Regions from separate parts of the Mesorhizobium sp. M1004 genome, predicted to be linked through region 2. Evidence: predicted binding sites of a transcription regulator. Region 2 holds the regulator's gene; each other region holds the start of a gene.
The links. The regulator PhoB, encoded in region 2, activates phosphate uptake and scavenging genes when phosphate is short. The targets are predictions, from matches to a motif close to TGTCATNNANCTGTCAT.
Positions count from the first base shown of each region.

Region 1: ugpB (sn-glycerol-3-phosphate ABC transporter substrate-binding protein UgpB) is a predicted target of PhoB. The motif match lies at 746-762, and genes of this name have one in related genera.
Region 3: NKH54_RS14905 (RNA degradosome polyphosphate kinase) is a predicted target of PhoB. The motif match lies at 5,444-5,460, and genes of this name have one in related genera.

Region 1 covers NZ_JAMYNB010000003.1:418,908-425,230, forward strand. The annotation lists gene NKH54_RS08930 (bifunctional diguanylate cyclase/phosphodiesterase) at 1-345, opposite strand, end outside; gene ugpB (sn-glycerol-3-phosphate ABC transporter substrate-binding protein UgpB) at 825-2,135, shown strand; gene ugpA (sn-glycerol-3-phosphate ABC transporter permease UgpA) at 2,207-3,091, shown strand; gene ugpE (sn-glycerol-3-phosphate ABC transporter permease UgpE) at 3,101-3,949, shown strand; gene NKH54_RS08950 (sn-glycerol-3-phosphate import ATP-binding protein UgpC) at 3,957-5,018, shown strand; gene NKH54_RS08955 (ABC transporter ATP-binding protein) at 5,054-6,136, opposite strand; gene NKH54_RS08960 (ABC transporter permease) at 6,133-6,323, opposite strand, start outside.
Region 2 covers NZ_JAMYNB010000003.1:234,197-240,519, forward strand. The annotation lists gene pstC (phosphate ABC transporter permease subunit PstC) at 1-882, shown strand, start outside; gene pstA (phosphate ABC transporter permease PstA) at 879-2,195, shown strand; gene pstB (phosphate ABC transporter ATP-binding protein PstB) at 2,213-3,037, shown strand; gene phoU (phosphate signaling complex protein PhoU) at 3,079-3,783, shown strand; gene phoB (phosphate regulon transcriptional regulator PhoB) at 3,800-4,489, shown strand; gene NKH54_RS08105 (ROK family protein) at 4,520-5,755, opposite strand; gene xylF (D-xylose ABC transporter substrate-binding protein) at 6,022-6,323, shown strand, end outside.
Region 3 covers NZ_JAMYNB010000006.1:205,871-212,193, forward strand. The annotation lists gene fumC (class II fumarate hydratase) at 1-88, shown strand, start outside; gene NKH54_RS14890 (DoxX family protein) at 337-759, shown strand; gene NKH54_RS14895 (DoxX family protein) at 898-1,305, shown strand; gene ppx (exopolyphosphatase) at 1,564-3,096, opposite strand; gene NKH54_RS14905 (RNA degradosome polyphosphate kinase) at 3,096-5,288, opposite strand; gene NKH54_RS14910 (zinc-finger domain-containing protein) at 5,523-5,768, shown strand; gene NKH54_RS14915 (FAD-dependent monooxygenase) at 5,788-6,323, shown strand, end outside.

The DNA.
Region 1 (6,323 bases), 180 kb from region 2:
GCCGACCAGAGGGTAGTCGATGCCCCGGCGCAAGGTGGCGATCCACATGCCCGCAGCGGTCAGGGCGACGGAACCGGCGAGCGAAAGCGCCGACATTTCCGTATTGTAGGCGTTGGGGATTCCGGGAGAAAAGGCAAGCATTGCGATGAAGTGCGTCGCCCAGATACCGAAGCCGGTGGAAGTGGCTGCTATCATCAGCCAGGTATAGCGGTTGCGCTCGCTCGAGCGGTCGACATGGCGAAGCAGGTTGACCGCCGAGAAGGAAGAAATACCGCAAATGAGCGCTGCCAGTGCGACCAGTCTCAGATCGTGCTCATGCACGATACAATTATAGACCGTCAGCATCTCGCCCCACCTGCTCTCCCACAGCAATCAAGCCGTCCACTTGATTAGTATGCCACGCTTGACGAAGAATCGGTTATGCGAACTACAACTACAGCGGGTTTTTCGGGTTGTACGTTGCGGCGATCCTGTCTCATTCCAGACGCACGGTTACAGCAGCGCCTGGCGCGATGCCGCTCGGCCGATCTCGATCTGGCCGAGCGCCGGTTTGGCGGCCGCACGGTGCAGGTGCGTGGCGCTGTCACGCGGGCCCTTCACGCATCGCTGGGCGGTCGGCGATCCTTGCAGGCCCACCATGCCCCATTCTATCGCTGAGCCGGCTTGGCATTTCTCTCGGTCCTCGTTGCAAGGCGAGGGGGCGCGAAGTTAGCCGGGTATGAAATTCACGAAACAGCAACAAATCCGTTGTCCGATTGTCATCAGAGACACATATTGCGTTCGCGGGAGCGCCCCTTTCGCCAATGACAAACGGGAGATGAAACATGAAGTTGTTCGGCTTTGCGGCCGGTGTTGCCGCCACCTTGACCCTGCTTTCCACCACCTCCGCCTTCGCCGCCACCCAGATCAGTTGGTGGCATGCAATGACCGGCGCCAATGCCGAGGTGGTCGACAAGATCGCCAAGGATTTCAATGCCAGCCAGAGCGACTATGAAATTCTCCCTGTTTTCAAGGGCACCTATCCCGAAACGCTGAATGCCGGCATCGCTGCCTTTCGTGCGGGGCAAGCGCCCGACATCATCCAGGTGTTCGACGTGGGTACCGGCGTCATGATGGCCGCCGAAGGTGCGATCAAGCCGGTGGCCGATGTGCTGACCAGCGCCGGCGTGACCTTCGACAAGAGCCAGTATTTGCCCGGCATCGTCGGCTACTATTCGAAGCCGGACGGGACCATGCTGTCCTTCCCCTATAATTCCTCGTCGCCCATCCTCTACTATAACAAGGATATCTTCCAGAAGGCCGGGCTTGATGTGAACAATCCGCCAAAGACCTGGAACGAGGTGTGGGAAGCCGCCAAGAAGATCAAAGCGAGCGGCGCCGCTTCCTGCGGCTATACCTCGACGTGGTTGACCTGGATCCACCTTGAGGCCTTCGCTGCCTGGAACGACGTTTCCTATGGCACCAACCAGAACGGACTTGCCGGAACCGACGTCGAGCTCAAGATCAATGCGCCGATCTTCGTCAATCATTTCCATGCGCTCGCCGACCTGGCCAAGGACGGCACCTTCAAATATGGCGGCCGTACATCCGAAGCCAAGCAGATCTTTCTTGCCGGAGAATGCGGCATCTTCACCGAATCGTCGGGGGGTCTCGGTGACATCGTCAAGTCGGGCATGAACTACGGCATCGGCCAGCTTCCCTATGATAGTGACGCCAAGGGCGCGCCCCAGAACACCACGCCGGGCGGCGCCAGCCTGTGGGTGTTCGGCAACAAATCGGACGAGGAATACAAGGGCGTCGCGGCGTTCTTCTCCTACCTGTCCAAGACCGAAGTGCAGGAGTATCTGCACCAGAAGTCGGGTTATCTGCCGGTGACGCTCGCTGCCTATGAGGCGACCAAGAAGTCCGGCTTCTATGACAAGAATCCGGGCCGTGAGACGCCGATCCTGCAGATGCTGGGCAAGGCGCCGACCGAGAACTCGAAGGGCGTGCGCCTCGTCAACCTGCCGCAGGTGCGCGACATCGAGAACGAGGAGTTCGAGAAGATGCTGGCCGGCCAGCAGACTGCGCAGCAGGCGCTCGACAACGCGGTCGCACGCGGCAACAAGGCGATTCAGGAAGCGATCGGAAACTGAAGCGATTTGTCAGTTGAACCTCGTCCACGCGGACCCGCGTGGACGATTTCCTGCACAGCGAGGGAATCACCCTGTCTCCACGCGTCGTCTTTCCCAACAAGACCCTGCCTTATCTGCTGGTGGCGCCGCAACTCGCCATTACGCTGATCTTTTTCTACTGGCCGACGGGGCAGGCGCTCTACCAGTCGATGCTCAGGGAAGACCCGTTCGGGCTGAAGAGCAAGTTCGTCGGGCTCGCCAATTTTCGCAAGGTGCTGGCCGACCCGGCCTACCTCAACTCGATCAAAGTTACGCTGGTGTTCTCTCTGGCGACCGCGATGGTCGCCATGGGTGTGGCCCTGTTGCTTGCCGTCATGGCCGAGAAGGTGGTGCGCGGCAAAGGCCTTTATCGCACGCTGCTGATCTGGCCGTATGCGGTGGCGCCGGCGATTGCCGGCATGTTGTGGCTGTTTCTGTTCAACCCCTCGATCGGTTCGCTGGCCTACGCGTTGAGAGGTCTCGGCATCGCCTGGGATCCCTTGCTTAACGGAAACCAAGCCATGATCCTGCTGGTATCTGCGGCTGCCTGGAAGCAGATCAGCTACAATTTCCTGTTCTTCGTCGCCGGGCTGCAGGCGGTGCCGAAGACGTTGATAGAGGCGGCGGCCATGGACGGCGCCGGGGAGACGAAGCGCTTCTGGACCATCGTCTTCCCGCTGCTCGCACCGACGACCTTCTTCCTGCTGGTCGTCAACACTGTCTATGCGCTGTTCGACACTTTCGGTATCGTTCATGCCGTCACCGGCGGCGGGCCAGGCAAGGCCACCGAGACGCTGGTCTACAAGGTCTACAATGACGGTTTCGTCAATTTGATCCTCGGCGATTCGGCCGCGCAGTCGGTCATCCTGATGGTCATCGTCATCTCACTCACGGCCATCCAGTTCCGCTATGTGGAACGCAAAGTCCACTACGGTTGAGCGCGAGCGATGATTGGTCAGTCCCCGCTTCGCGCCCTCATCGCCCACGCCGTGCTCATCCTGGGCATCCTGATCGTCGCTTTCCCGATCTACTACACCTTCGTTGCCTCCACGCAGACGCTGCAGACCATCCTCAAGCCGCCATTGCCTCTTTTGCCCGGCGACCAGGTCTGGAACAATTACAGCGAGGCGCTGTTCGGCGGTGTCGGCCGCATCGGCGGCGTCAGTGTCGGCCGATTGCTGCTCAACACCACGATCATGGCGCTCGGCATCGCGGTGGGGAAGATTTTCATCTCGATCCTTTCGGCCTATGCGATCGTGTTCTTCCGTTTTCCGCTTCGGATGGTCTTCTTCTGGCTGATCTTCATCACGCTGATGCTTCCCGTCGAGGTGCGCATCCTGCCGACCTACAAGGTGATGGTCGATCTCGGCATGATCGACACCTATGCCGGCCTGATCATTCCGCTGATCGCCTCGGCCACCGCCACGCTTCTGTTTCGCCAGTTCTTCATGACCATCCCAGGTGAGTTGGTGGAAGCGGCGCGTGTCGACGGCGCCGGACCATGGCGATTCTTTTTCGACATCCTGCTGCCGCTGTCGCGCACCAACATCGCGGCGCTGTTCGTCATCCTCTTCATTTATGGCTGGACGCAGTACCTGTGGCCGCTGCTCGTCACCAACAGCAATGACATGAACACCATCGTCATCGCACTTAGAAAGATGGTCTCCTTCGCCGATGCCGATACCCAATGGCATCTGGTCATGGTCACCGCGATGATGGCCATACTGCCGCCGATCCTGATCGTGGTGCTGATGCAACGCTGGTTCGTGCGCGGACTGGTCGATACCGAAAAGTGAGAAGCTGATGGCGACCATCGATCTGAAGGATGTGAAGAAAGTCTATCCCGGCGGCGTCGAGGCGGTGAGGGGTGTCTCGATCGCCATACCCGACAAGGAGCTTTGCGTGCTGGTTGGGCCGTCCGGCTGCGGCAAGTCCACGCTGCTGCGGATGATCGCCGGGCTTGAGACCATTTCTTCCGGCACCGTCGCCATCGACGGCAAGATCGTCAACACGATCGGTCCGACCGAGCGCGACATCGCCATGGTGTTCCAGAACTATGCGCTCTATCCACATATGAAGGTCTACGACAACATGGCCTACGGGTTGCGCAACCGGGGTACTCCCAAGGACGAGATCGACAGCAGGGTTCGCTCGACCGCCAAGGTGCTGGAGCTCACGGCGCTGCTCGACCGGCGCCCGCGCGAGCTTTCCGGCGGCCAGCGCCAGCGCGTGGCCATGGGTCGCGCAATCGTGCGCAATCCAAAAGTCTTCCTGTTCGACGAACCGCTTTCCAACCTCGACGCCAAACTGCGCGGCCAGATGCGGGTCGAAATCAAGAATTTGCAGCGCTCGCTCGGTGTCACCTCGGTCTACGTCACCCACGACCAGCTTGAGGCGATGACGCTGGCCGATATTCTCGTCGTCATGAATGGCGGGTTGGTCGAGCAGACGGGCGCGCCGCTCGACATCTACGAGAAGCCGGCATCGACCTTCGTCGCCTCCTTCATCGGAGCGCCGCCGATGAACCTTCTGCCTCTTTCGCAAGGACCGGCTGGTCCGGCGCTGACCGACGGCAAGACGGTTGACTTCGCGCCTACGAACGCCGCCACGCTTGGCTTCCGCCCTGAGGATGCCGACGTCACCTTCAGTGCCGAGGCATCATCCGGCGCGCTTATTCTGCCTGCGGCGGTCGAGGCGGTCGAACCTGTGGGAGCCGAAAGCTTTCTTCACTGTGCCGCCGGCGGCAACCGCATCGTCGTGCGTGTGGCCGGCCGCGCCACGGCCAAACCCGGCGATCAACTGCGCGTCGTGGCCAGGGCCGAGAAGCTGCATTGGTTCGACAATGCTGGGAAACGAGTCGATTGACGCAGCCGCTCGCGCCAATCCGACGCATCGGCAGTTCAGGCGAAGACATGCGCCTTGCCGGAAACTGTCAGACGCACGATCTCGCCGACGGCAGGTGCGTCGATTCCCGGCTTGCGTAAGGTCAGCGGTGTGCTGCCGATCGCCGCGGCGTCCGGCGGATCGGGGTTGTTCAACAGCCGCACGGCAATGGTGCACATCGAGCCTGCGAATTCCGAGTCCGTCACCTCGGCGAATATCGTGCCCGCAGGACCCGACATGCCTTCGCGCGACGTGCGCTTTACCTGCACCTGCTCCGGTCGCAGCATGATGCGGGCGATGTCGCGCCGCTCCTTCGAGTCGACGGCTATGCGACCAAGCGAGGAGGTGGCGAAGCCGCCTGAAATCTTTGCCGGCAAGATGATGGCGTCGCCAAGAAACTCGGCAACCATGCGGTCTTTCGGCTGCAGATAGAGTTCTCGCGGTGTGCCGATCTGAGAGAACTTTCCGTCGCGCATGACCGCCACCTGGCTGGCGAAGGACAGCGCCTCGGCCTGGTCGTGGGTGACCAGGATGGTGGTGATGCCGGCGGCTTCGAGTAGTTCGGCGACGGCCTTGCGCATCGAGGCGCGCAGACCGGTGTCGAGCGCCGAGAACGGTTCGTCGAGCAACATCAGCCTGGGCTTCATCGCCATGGCGCGGGCCAGCGCCACGCGCTGCTGCTGGCCGCCGGAGAGCTGGTGCGGGCGGCGCTTGAGGATCGCCTTGTCCAGCCCGACGGTATAGGCGAGCTCGGCGATGCGCTCGGCGCGCTGGTCCTCGCCGCGGGCCATGCCAAAGCCGATATTGTCGCCGATGCTGAGATGCGGGAACAGGGCGCCGTCCTGCGCCACCAGGCCGATGCCGCGGCGGTGCGCCGGCACCGCATGGCCGCCATTGGCCAGCACCTCGCCGTCGAGCACGACGCGGCCCTGGTCGGGCGCCTCGAAGCCGGCGATCAGCCGCAGCAACGTCGTCTTGCCGCAGCCGGACGGGCCGACGATCGCGGTGCGACTGCCGCTTGCGGCGCTGAGCTCGATGCCGGCAAGGGCTGCGACCGGGCCGTAGTGCTTGGTGAGGCCACTGATTTCGAGAAAGCTCATCGCCCGGCCATCCGTTTCGACTGGACATAGAGCAGCCAAGTCAGCGGCAGCGACATCGCCACCATGATGAAGGCGTAAGGGGCGGCGGAGGCATAGTCGATCTCGCCGCTATAGGACCAGAACGCCATGGCCAGCGTGCGCGTGCCGTTGGGCGCCAGCATCTGGGTGGCGGTCAGCTCGTTCATGA
Region 2 (6,323 bases):
CTTGCGGCCTCGACCATCGCCATCCTGACCACGGTCGGCATCGTGCTGTCGATGCTGTTCCAGACCATCACCTTCTTCGAGAGCGTGTCGCCGATGAGCTTCTTCTTCGGAACGGTGTGGGATCCGCGTTTCGCCGCCGCCGGTTCCGGCGGCAGCCAGGGTCAGTTCGGCCTGATCCCGCTACTGGCCGGCACGCTCTACATCGCCGCCGTTGCGCTTCTGGTCGCAGTGCCGGTCGGGCTGATGTCGGCGGTCTACATGTCCGAATACGCCTCGCGCAGCGTCCGGTCGGTGGTCAAGCCCGCGCTTGAACTGCTGGCCGGCATCCCGACCATCGTCTACGGCATCTTCGCCGTGGTCACGCTCGGACCGTTCCTGCGCGACCTCTCGGCAGCCCTCACCGGCGGCTCTCCCTTCATCCAGGGCCAGAGCATCTTCACCGCCGGCCTGGTGATGGGCGTCATGCTGATCCCGGTCGTGTCCTCTTTGTCCGACGACATCATCACCGCGGTGCCGCGCGCAATGCGTGACGGCTCGCTCGGCCTCGGTGCCACGCGCTCCGAGACGATCAAGCGGGTGATCCTGCCGGCGGCACTGCCCGGCATCGTCGGCGCCATCCTGTTGACGGCGTCGCGCGCCATCGGCGAGACGATGATCGTCGTGCTGGCGGCGGGCGTCGCCGCCAATCTGACGGCCAATCCGTTCGAGGCGATGACGACCATCACCGTCAAGATTGTCAACCAGCTGACCGGCGATCTCGAGTTCAACTCACCGCAGACGCTGGTCGCCTTCGCGCTCGGCCTGACGCTGTTCGCGCTGACGCTGGTGATGAACATCGTCGCCCTCTACATCGTGCGCAAGTACCGGGAGCAGTACGAATGACCGACATCCCCCTGGACACGATGGCGGGTGCCGTCGCGCGTCCGCGCCGCGACATCGGGCTGAAGGCGCGCTATGCCGCCGAACGCCGGTTCCGCATCTATGGCGTGATTGCGATCTCGGTGGGCCTGGCGTTCCTGGCCATCATGCTGATCACCATCGTCTCGAAAGGCTACACCGCCTTCTGGCAGACGACCGTGACGCTGCCGGTGACCTTCGACGAGAAGGTGATCGATCCCTCCGGCAAGCGCGCCACCGACCCTACCGTGCTGATCAAGGCGAACTATCCCAAGCTCGCCGAAAACGCGCTGGTGGCCAAGCTCGGCATCGATCCGGCCAACAAGCCGATGATGCTGAAGCTCAAGGGCTTCCTGTCGGAAGGCGCCCGCGTCCAGCTGCGCGACATCGTCTCCGCCGATCCGTCGGTGATCGGCAGGACGCGTGACGTCGACATCCTGGCTGCCGCGAACCTCGACTCGGCCTTCAAGGGTCAGATCGACCTCGGCGTCGATGAAGCGCGCCGCAAGGTGTCCAACCAGCAGATCGACTGGATGAACAAGCTTAAAGCCGACGGCGTGATGGCCGAGCATTTCAACACCGGCCTGTTCACCTATGGCGCCTCCAGCCGGCCCGAAACGTCGGGCATGGGCGTGGCGATCATCGGCTCGTTCTACATGATGGTGATCGTGCTGTTGCTGGCGCTGCCGATCGGCGTCGCCGCCTCGATCTATCTCGAGGAATTCGCCAAGAAGAACCGCTTCACCGACCTGATCGAGGTCAACATCAACAATCTCGCGGCGGTGCCGTCGATCGTCTTCGGCCTGCTCGGCCTTGCCGTGTTCATCAACTTCCTCGGCATGCCGCGCTCGGCTTCCTTCGTCGGCGGCCTGGTGCTGACGCTGATGACGCTGCCGACCATCATCATCGCCACGCGCGCCGCCCTTGCCGCGGTGCCGCCGTCGATCCGCTCGGCGGCGCTCGGCCTCGGCGCCTCCAAGATGCAGATGGTGTTCCACCACATCCTGCCGCTTGCCGCTCCGGGCATCCTTACCGGCACCATCATCGGCCTGGCGCGTGCGCTCGGCGAGACAGCACCGCTGCTCTTGATCGGCATGGTCGCTTTCGTCGCCGATTATCCGACGACGCCTTTCGATCCGGCGACCGCGCTGCCGGTGCAGATCTATATGTGGGCAAACGAGGCTGAGCGCGCTTTTGTCGAGCGCATGTCCGGCGCCATCATCATCCTGCTCGTCTTCCTCATGGCCATGAACATCACCGCGATCGTGCTTCGGCGCCGGTTCGAGCGGCGCTGGTAGAAAAAAGGCAATTTGGTATGAACATCATGACCGAACAGTCCCTTGAAAATGCAGTGGGCGACAAAATGAACGCCAAGTCGAACGAAGTCATCAAGATGCGCGGCGACAAGGTCGGCGTCTTCTACGGCGAGAAGCAGGCGTTGTTCGACGTCAATCTCGACGTCCGCCAGAACCAGGTGACGGCGCTGATCGGCCCGTCCGGCTGCGGCAAGTCGACCTTCCTGCGCTGCCTCAACCGCATGAACGACACCATCGATTCGGCGCGGGTGACCGGCAAGATCACGCTCGATGAAGACGACATCTACGACAAGAACATCGATGTCGTCGAACTGCGCGCACGCGTCGGCATGGTGTTCCAGAAACCCAATCCGTTCCCGAAGTCGATCTACGAGAACGTCGCCTACGGCCCGCGCATCCATGGGCTGGCCAAGCGCAAGTCCGACATGGACCAGATCGTCGAGCAGAGCCTGAAGAAGGCGGCGATCTGGAACGAGGTCAAGGACCGCCTGCAGGAGCCCGGCACCGGCCTGTCCGGCGGCCAGCAGCAGCGCCTGTGCATCGCGCGCGCCATCGCCGTGTCGCCGGAAGTGATCCTGATGGATGAGCCCTGCTCGGCGCTTGATCCGATCGCCACCGCCCGTGTCGAGGAGCTGATCGACGAACTGCGCCAGAACTACACGATCGTCATCGTCACCCACTCGATGCAGCAGGCGGCGCGCGTGTCGCAGCGCACGGCGATGTTCCATCTCGGCTATCTCGTCGAGGAGGGCGCCACCGACAAGATGTTCACCAACCCCGACGACAAGCGCACCCAGGACTACATTACCGGCCGCTTCGGCTGAGCCGTCCGGCGGGTGAATTTTCAGGCACGAGGACCAAGATCATGGGTGAACATACCGTCGCCTCCTTCGATGAAGAGCTCGGGCAGATCAGCAAGCTGATCCGCGACATGGGCGATCTGGCAGGCTCGATGGTCAGCGGCTCGACCAGGGCGCTGCTCAATTCGGACAATGCGCTGGCACAGCGTGTCGTTTCCGACGACGCCATCATGGATGCGCGCCAGCGCGAACTGGACGACCGCGCCATCACGCTGATCGCCAAGCGCCAGCCGATGGCCAACGATCTGCGCGCCGTGGTCGGCTCGATCCGCATGGCCGGCGACCTCGAGCGCATCGGCGATCTCGCCAAGAACATCGCCAAACGCGTCGGCACCGTGGGCTTGAGCGTCACGCCGCGCGACCTCTCGCACTCCATCGATGCCATGGCGCAGCTGGTGCTGATCCAGGTGCAAGGCGTCGTCGAGGAATATGCCGCCACCGATGCGGCAGCTCTTGCAAAACTCAGGAATGACGACGAGCGCATCGACGTCAAATACACGTCCGTGTTTCGTGAGCTCTTGACCTACATGATGGAAGACCCTCGCAACATCACCGCCTGCACGCATCTCTTGTTCTGCGCCAAGAATCTTGAGCGCATCGGCGATCATGTCACCAACATCGCCGAAAATGCGTATTATGTGCTGACCGGCCAGCAATTGCCCGCCAATCGTCCGAAGCAGGACGAGACGGCGATGGCCACGCCGGCCTGATGAGGGTGAACTGCCTATGATCGCGCCACGCATCATGGTCGTGGAGGACGAGGAGCCGCTAGGCGTGCTCCTCCGCTACAACCTCGAATCCGAAGGCTATCACGTCGAGGTGGTGACACGCGGCGACGAGGCCGAGATCCGCCTGCAGGAAAACGTGCCCGATCTCCTGGTGCTCGACTGGATGGTGCCCGCTGTTTCCGGCATCGAGCTCTGCCGGCGGCTTAGAGTGCGGCCCGAAACCGAGCGGCTGCCGATCATCATGCTGACCGCGCGCGGTGAGGAAAGCGATCGCGTGCGCGGCCTGTCCACCGGTGCCGACGACTATCTGGTCAAGCCATTCTCGACGCCGGAGTTCATGGCGCGCGTGAAGGCGCTGCTGCGCCGGGCCAAGCCGGAAGTGCTGTCCAGCGTGCTCAAGGTCGGCGACATCGTGCTCGACCGCGAGTCGCACCGTGTCTACCGCAAGAAGAGCGAGATCAGGCTCGGACCGACCGAGTTCCGGCTGCTCGAATTCATGATGCGCCATCCCGGCCGCGTGTTCTCGCGCAGCCAGCTGCTCGACAATGTCTGGGGCGAGACGATCTACATCGACGAGCGAACCGTCGACGTCCATGTCGGGCGCTTACGCAAAGCGGTCAACAACGGCCGCATGCCGGATGTCATCCGTACCATTCGCGGCGCCGGCTACGCGATCAGGGAAGACTAGGATGCTGCGCGTCGCGCCGTTGCCGGCCATTCAGGCGACATGCTTGCCGGATTTGGCCTGAATGCCCGGCGCGAAAATCTCCTGATCGACGAAGCCGAGCGCGCGCATGGCACAGCCTTCGCGGATCAGCGGCAGCTCGTTGGGCTCGGTGTCGAAGGAGATCGACTTCGAGTGCTGGCCGCCGGCGGTCTGGGCGATCGCTTCGCGCAATGCCGGCTCGATCAGGTCGAAGGCGGCGGCGCTGACGCCAACCATGGCGACAGGCGCCGGGTCGATCAGCGCAAACAGGCTGCCGAGGCCGAAGCCGAGCGCCTCACCGGCCTTGCGATAGGCTTCGCGCTCCGGGCCATCGGTTTCGCGGGCGCGCGCGGCGAGTGCGCGCATATCAGCGTCGCCGATATCGACCGGCTCGGCATCTTCGCTCATCATTTTGGCGCTGCGCCAGATGGCGTAGTTTCCGGCATAGGCCTCGACGCAGCCGCGCCGCCCGCAGCGGCAGAGCGCGCCGCCCGGACGGTGGATCATGTGGCCGAACTCGCCGCCCGAGGAATGGGTGCCGGTGAACAGTTCGCCTTTCAGCACCAGCCCCATGCCGATGCCGTGCGACAAGAGGATCGCGATGAAATTGTCGCGGTAGCGCTCGGGCTGGCGCCATTGCAGGGCCACCGCCATCATATTGCAGTCGTTCTCCATGGTGGCAGGAATGCCGAATTCCGCTTCCAACATGTCGGCGAAGGCAATGTCGGTCAGTGGCGTGATTGGCGACCACAGCATGGCCCGCGCCTGCGAATCGGTGATGCCCTGGATGCCCATGGCAATGCGGGCGATGCTCTGGACATCGAGGTCCGGGTCCGCGAGACGCCGCCCGACGATTGCTACGCATTCGCCGATCAGCTCGTCGCGCGGCATGGTCAGCGTGTCGAGCCGGCGCTGTTCTTCCGCGACCACCTGGCCGGCATAGTCGATGACGGTGACGGAGAGGAAGTTCAGCGACAGCACCACGGTCATGACCGCCGCCGCTTCCGGGTTGAGGCCAAGGCCGACCTGCGGCCGGCCGCGTTTCAGCGAGCCGGTCTCGCCAGGCTTGCCTTCAATCAGGATGCCTTCTTGAATTAGATCAGACGAGATTGCCGATATCGTCGAATGGCTGAGGCCGGTGGTCGCCGCAATCTCGGTCCGCGACGGCTGGCCGGCCCGGCGCACGGCCGAAATCACCATCGCACGGTTGCGACGGCGCAGATCGTCGTGGCGGATCCCAACCGACATTTGTTTTCCTCCCGGCCTCCTCGCGCCTCATGATAGTGAAGGCGTTCGACGGCACCAGCCAAATATTGGCAGACGCCGGCAGCCCTGTCATTGTTTATTGCGGAGCTCGAAAAAATTCGGCAACGCCATCAGAATCCATCATAATCGATGTTGACAGTGCCTTATCATTGAACCAGTATTTTTTCGAGGCTCGAAAAAATGGAGCCTCTGTGTGCAGGCCTTCGGGCCGGTTTTGTCGCGCCGTGCGCGGCGCAGGGAGGGTTATAATGAACAAATTTGCAGCCGCCATGCTGGCGGGCGTCGCCATGTCGCTGGCGCTGGTCTCGGTCGCGCAGGCGAAGGACAAGGTCATCGGCGTGTCGTGGTCGAACTTCCAGGAAGAGCGCTGGAAGACCGACGAGGCGGCGATGAAAACGGCGATCGAGGCTGCCGGCGACAAGTACATTTCCGCCGACGCGCAGTCCAATCCCGGCAAGCAGCTGACCGACGTCGAAAGCCTGATCTCGCAGGGCGCCAACTCGCTGATCATCCTGGCGCAGGACGCCTCGGCCATCGGCCCGGCGGTGCA
Region 3 (6,323 bases), on a different contig from region 2:
GCGCGAGGAAGCACTGGCCACCGGGCTGGTCAGCGAGGCAGACTACGACCGGCTGGTGCGGCCGGAGGACATGACGCATCCGGGTTAAGCGATTCCAGGGAAAGTGCCTTCCTCGAAGCGCGCAGCCCTTCCTCTTTGGAATTGCGTCAACTAGAAATCCAAATTTTGTGGCGGGACAATTTGCTCCCGCCGCTGCTGGCCGCGACAAGAATTTTGCGTCGGTCGAACGATCCCGAAATGTACGTCCTGTGAACAATGTGTCGCCGGACTGGCGGCTTTGGTGAACAGTCGGCTTGGTCTATCTGACGGGACATCAACCCTTTTCGGAGAGCCACCATGTCCATCAACACTTCCGCTGCCGGCGCCGGCATCGCGTCCAACAGCTCCACCACCATCCTGCTCGGCCGCATCCTGCTCGCCGCCATCTTCCTGCTTTCCGGCTTCGGCAAGCTCACCGCCATTTCCGGCACCGCCGGCTATTTCGGCGCCATGGGCCTGCCGGTGCCGACCATAACGGCCATTGTCGTCGGCCTGATCGAATTGCTCGGCGGCCTTGCCGTGCTCGTTGGCTTTCAGACCCGCATCGCCGCCTGGGTGCTCGCGGTCTTCACCATCGCCTCGGCCTTTGTCGCCCATACCGGCTGGGCCGACCAGAACCAGATGATCCATTTCCTGAAGAACGTCGCCATCACCGGCGGCTTCCTGCTGCTGGCTTCCTCAGGCCCTGGCACCTACTCGATCGACGCCAAGCGCGGCTGAGCTTTCCCTTCCCAAGCCTGAAAAAAGCGGCGTGGAATTTTCCACGCCGCTTTTTCGTTGTCTGCCCAAGCGCACGCTCGACCCATCCCTGCTAGGATCGGTCTCGAAACAGCCGGCGGACAGACAACGGAGATGACCATGCCCCGCGATGCATTGCTTCTGATTTCCCGGCTGCTGCTCGCCGTCCTGCTCATTCCCTCCGGCTACCACGCGCTCGCCGACATTGCCGGGACGACCGGCTATTTCGCCGGCCTCGGCATGCCATTGCCGACGCTTGCTGCCTGGGGCACCGGGCTGTTCGAGTTGATTGCCGGTCTCTTGGTACTGGTCGGCTTTCAGACGCCGGTCGTTGCGATACTTCTTGCCGCTTTCTGCGTCGTTGCAGGCTCCATCGGCCACTACGGCCAGGGCGGCGATGACCCGATGCTCACCTTCCTGCACCAGCAGATGCTGATGAAGGATATTGCTATCGCCGGTGGATTCCTGGCGCTAGCCATGGCCGGCGCCGGGGCCTGGTCGATCGACGGGCGCCGCGCCGCGGTCTGATATCGTCAAATATCGTCCCAGGTTGATTCCTCGCCGAGGCAGGTCGGCCCCCACTCCGTCTCGGCTTCGCCGAGCCACCTCTCCCCGATCGACGCGGTAGAGGAAGGGCGCGAGCCTATTGCCGCCAACGCTTTCCAACGAGGCTCCCTTCCTTTCCCTCCGGAGGGGGAAGGTGGCGGTGCGAAGCAGCGACGGATTGAGGAAGCCGGTCCTCGAACGCGAGGCCGACGACGACATGGTTTTGCTGTCAGGCCGCGCCTACTTCACCGACACGCTCTGCCCACCCTCGACCGCCAGCACCAGCCGGCGGTTGGTGATCCGCGCCAGTTGCGCCAGCCGTCCGGCCGGGCGTTCGCCGTAAAGATCGGAAAGTGAGGCCGGCAGCACCAGCGCCAACGTGCCATTGCCGCGGTTTTCCCATTTCAGCCGCGGCATGACGCCGGGCATGGCCGCAGTCAGCAGATAGACGACGCGCAGCACCGCCGCCAGGATGCGGGCGCGCTCGAGATAGCGCGGCGTCGCCAGGCCGCGGATTTCCGGCGCCGCATCGTTGAACACGCCTTCGTGGCGGAACAGGCCGACCAGCGCCAGGAAGGCACGGCCGGGGTGATCGACGCCGATGAAGGAGGCGTGGGCAATGATGTTGAGCGACTGCTTGCCGCGATATTCCGGGTGTGCGCGCCAGCCTATATCGGCCAGCAGACAGGCAGCGTGGCGATAGCGCGCCTCATCCTCCGTCTCGTCGATGCCGAAGGCGGCAAAGGTCTTGTCCGTCCATTCGACAAGCTCATGCGCATGGGTGACCGAGCGCGACCGCAGCCGCGCCAGTTCCTCCGAAGCGGAGACCAGCGGATCGGCCTTCTGCTCGGCAGGGTCGAGCAGCGAATAGAGAAACCCTTCGCGCACGCCCAATGCCGAGACGATAATCTTCGACGGCTGCATCGCCGCCATGATCTCCTGCAGCACGACCGCGCCATAGGGCAGCAGCGAACGGCGGTTCTTCGACACACCTTCGATGCCCTTGACCTTCTCGATCTCGCCTTTCGCCACCTGCTTCAGGAAATTGGCGGCGCTTTCGACACCGATCTCATAGTGGTGCATGACGCCAAGCGGGTAGTTGGTCATTTCCATGTGCAGCCGGGCAAGGTTTCGCCAGGTGCCGCCAACGGCGTAAAAGGGCCGTCCCAGCCCGCCCTTCAACAATTTGGCGCGCGCCAGTTCGTCGCGGGTGATCTTTGCCGCCTGGGCGAGCGAATTCCTGGCCATGTCCTGCAGCCGCAGGCCACCCAGCGGCAGCGTGATGCCGTCGCCGATCGCCTCGCCATTGATGTCGATAAGCTCCAGGCTGCCGCCGCCAAGATCGCCGGCAATGCCATTGGCGGGGTGGAAGCCCGAAATGACGCCAAGCGCCGAATAATGCGCCTCCTGCCGGCCAGTGAGCACGCGGATCTCGGTCTTGAGCACATCCTGGGCGCGGTGGATGAAATCGGGGCCGTTGATCGCTTCGCGGGCCGCGGCCGTTGCCAGCACAAACATGTGCTCCGCACCCGCCTGGTCGGAGAGCGCGCGGAAACGGCGGAACTCCTCCATCGAGCGCGTCACCGCCTCGGGGTCGAGCTTGCCGGTCGAAACGATGCCGCGGCCGAGGCCGGCCAGCATCTTTTCGTTGAACAGCAAGGTCGGCGAGCGCGCCAATCCTTCATAGACGACAAGGCGGATCGAGTTCGAGCCGATGTCGATGATGGACAGCGGCCGGCGATCCTGCAGCCGGCCTTGGGACGTTGAAATCATCAGCCGGTGTTCTTCTTGCGACGCTTGAACTGCGCGATGCGCTTGGGCGCATGCGACTTCAGCGCGTCACCCCGTCCCGACAGGCTCGGATTGGTCATGAAATATTCCTGCGCGTTGAACGGTTCCTCACCCTCCTCCAGCACGACGCGCCGGGAGGTTCCGTCAGCCAATACGTCGAAACTTTGCTGGTTGTCCATGATGTTGCCCAGCATGATCTGGCCAAGGATCTGTTCATGCACCGTTGGATTGGTGATCGGCACCATGGTCTCGACGCGGCGGTCGAGATTGCGTGGCATCAAGTCGGCCGAGGCGATGTAGACGATCGCCTCGTCCGACGGCAGGCCATGGCCGTTGCCGAAGCAATAGATGCGGCTGTGTTCGAGGAAGCGGCCGACGATCGACTTGACCCTGATGTTTTCCGACAGGCCGGGCACCTGCGGCCGCAGGCAGCAGATGCCGCGCACGACGAGATCGATCTCGACGCCGGCACGGCTGGCGTCATAGAGCGCATCAATGATGTTGGGATCGACGAGCGCGTTCATCTTCATCCAGATGCGCGCCGGACGGCCAGCCAGCGCGTGGGCGACCTCGTCGGCAATGTGCTTGAGGATACGGCTGCGCAGCGTAAACGGCGAGATGGCGATCCGCATCTCATCGGTCGGCTCGGCATAGCCGGTGATGAAGTTGAACAGCTGGGCGACATCGCGCGCGATCGTCGGATCAGTGGTGAAGAAGGACAGGTCGGTGTAGATGCGCGCGGTCACCGGATGGTAGTTGCCGGTGCCGAGATGCACATAGTTGCGCAGCTTGCCGTCCTCGCGCCGCACCACCAGCGACATTTTCGCATGGGTTTTCAGTTCAAGGAAGCCGAACACGACCTGGACGCCGGCGCGTTCGAGGTCGCGCGCCCAGCGGATGTTGGCTTCCTCGTCGAAGCGCGCCTTGAGCTCGACCAGGGCGGTTACCGACTTGCCGGCCTCGGCCGCGTCGACCAAGGCGCGCACGATCGGGCTGTCGTTGGAGGTGCGGTAGAGCGTCTGCTTGATCGCCACCACCTCCGGGTCGGCCATCGCCTGGCGCAGGAATTGGACCACCACGTCAAAGGATTCATAGGGGTGGTGGACGACGATGTCCTTCTCGCGAATGGCCGCGAAACAGTCGCCGCCATGCTCGCGGATGCGCTCGGGAAAGCGTGGATTGTAGGGGGTGAACTTCAGGTCGTCGCGTGGCACGGCGACGATCTCGGAAATCTGGCTGAGCGCCAGCGGGCCGGTCAGAACGCTGATGCGGCTCGAAGAGACGCCAAGCTCGCCGGCGACGAACTCGCGCAATTCGCCGGGCATCGACTTGTCGAATTCGATGCGGATGACCGAACCGCGGCGGCGCCGCTTCAGCGCCGTCTCGAACAGGCGCACGAGATCTTCCGACTCTTCCTCGACCTCGATATCGCTGTCCCGGATGATGCGGAAGGTGCCGGAACCCTTGACCTCATAGCCGGGGAACAGCTTGCCGATATAGAGGCCGACAGCCTCCTCCAGTGGAATGAAGCGAACGTGCTGCTTGCGGTCGGGCAGGCGGATGAAGCGCTTCAGCGCCACCGGCAGGCGCAGAAGCGCGCTCATCTCCTCGCCATTCTTGCGGTGGCGCAATTGCAGCGCCATCGAGAAGCCGAGATTGGGAATGAACGGAAACGGATGCGCCGGGTCGATCGACAGTGGAGTCAGGACCGGGAAGACCTGGTCCTGGAAATGGTCTTCCAGCCAGACTTTCTCATCCTTGGTCAGTGCATCGCGGGTGATGCTCTCAATGCCTTCCTTGTTGAGCAGCAGCATCAGCGCCGAAAGGCTGTTCTGCTGGTCCTCCTGCAGCCGCTCGACCTCGCGCAGCAATTGTTCCAGCTGCTGCTCCGGCGTGCGGCCGTCGGGGCTCTTGAGCGCAATGCCTTCGCGCACCTGGCCGGCAAGGCCGGCGACGCGGACCATGAAGAATTCGTCGAGATTGGCGGCTGAAATCGACAGGAAACGGACGCGTTCGAGCAGCGGATGGTGCTGGTTCTGGGATTCCTCGAGCACACGCCGGTTGAACTGCAGCCAGGAGAACTCACGGTTGACGAACCGATCGGGGTTGCCGCCCTCGGGGCTCGCCACCTCGACATTGATGAATTCGCTCTGCACCGGCTTCAGTTCGTTCATGGTTCCTGCTCTTCCCCCGCCAACCGTCCCTTGGAGCGCCGCTGGACGTGCCATGCCTCTAACACGCTTTTGTGGCGCATGACCCTTCGGCGAAAACCGTTCCGATTTCAGGGACATGCACTTAACCGGCTCAACGTATCCTCTGACAGGCTTTTGCGACAGTTTCATTTCATCGATCTTGCAAACAGGCCTGTTATGTTCCAGATGCTTTTCGACGAGATCAAGGAGACGACGATGGCAGGCGGTTCCATTCCCCATTTCCAGAACGATGCGGGCCATCCGGCAATCGACATCGGCGTCAAGGAATTCATGTGCACCGGCGCCAACCCGCCCTTCGACCACCCGCATGTGTTCCTCGACATGGGCGACGACAATGAAAAGGTCTGTCCCTACTGCTCGACGCTCTACCGCTATTCGGCGAAGCTGAGGGCGACGGAAACGCTGCCGGCTGGTTGCCTTTATATCGACCAGGCCGCCTGATCCTTCCGCGACAAGCCCGATGGAAGACATCAGGTCCCGGCAGGTCATAATCGCCGGGGCCGGCATCGCCGGGCTGACCGCTGCCCTTGCCTTCGCCGGACGGGGTTATCCGGTAAAGCTTATCGAACAGGCACAGCACCTCGAAGCGGCCGGCGCCGGCATCCAGCTTTCGCCCAACGCAACACGCATTCTTGGAAAACTCGGCGTGCTCGACCGACTGCTGCCCGCAGCGTTGCGGCCGGAAGCGGTCGTGCTCAAGGACGCCGGGACGCTGCGCGAACTGGCGCGGGTACCGCTCGGGCACGCCGCCGAAGCGCGCTGGCAGTCGCCCTATCTTGTCGCCCATCGCGCAGATCTGCAGGCAGCGCTGCTGGGGCAAATGGCTGAACGGTCGCAGATTGAGCTCATCACCGGCGCCCGCGTGACCGGCATCGTCAAAGACGCGCAATATGTCGCCGTGACCGCCGAAGTGGACGGCCGCGAGATCGAGGCACGCGGCAAACTGCTGGTCGGCGCCGACGGCGTCTGGTCGGCGGTCCGGGCGCAACTCGCAGG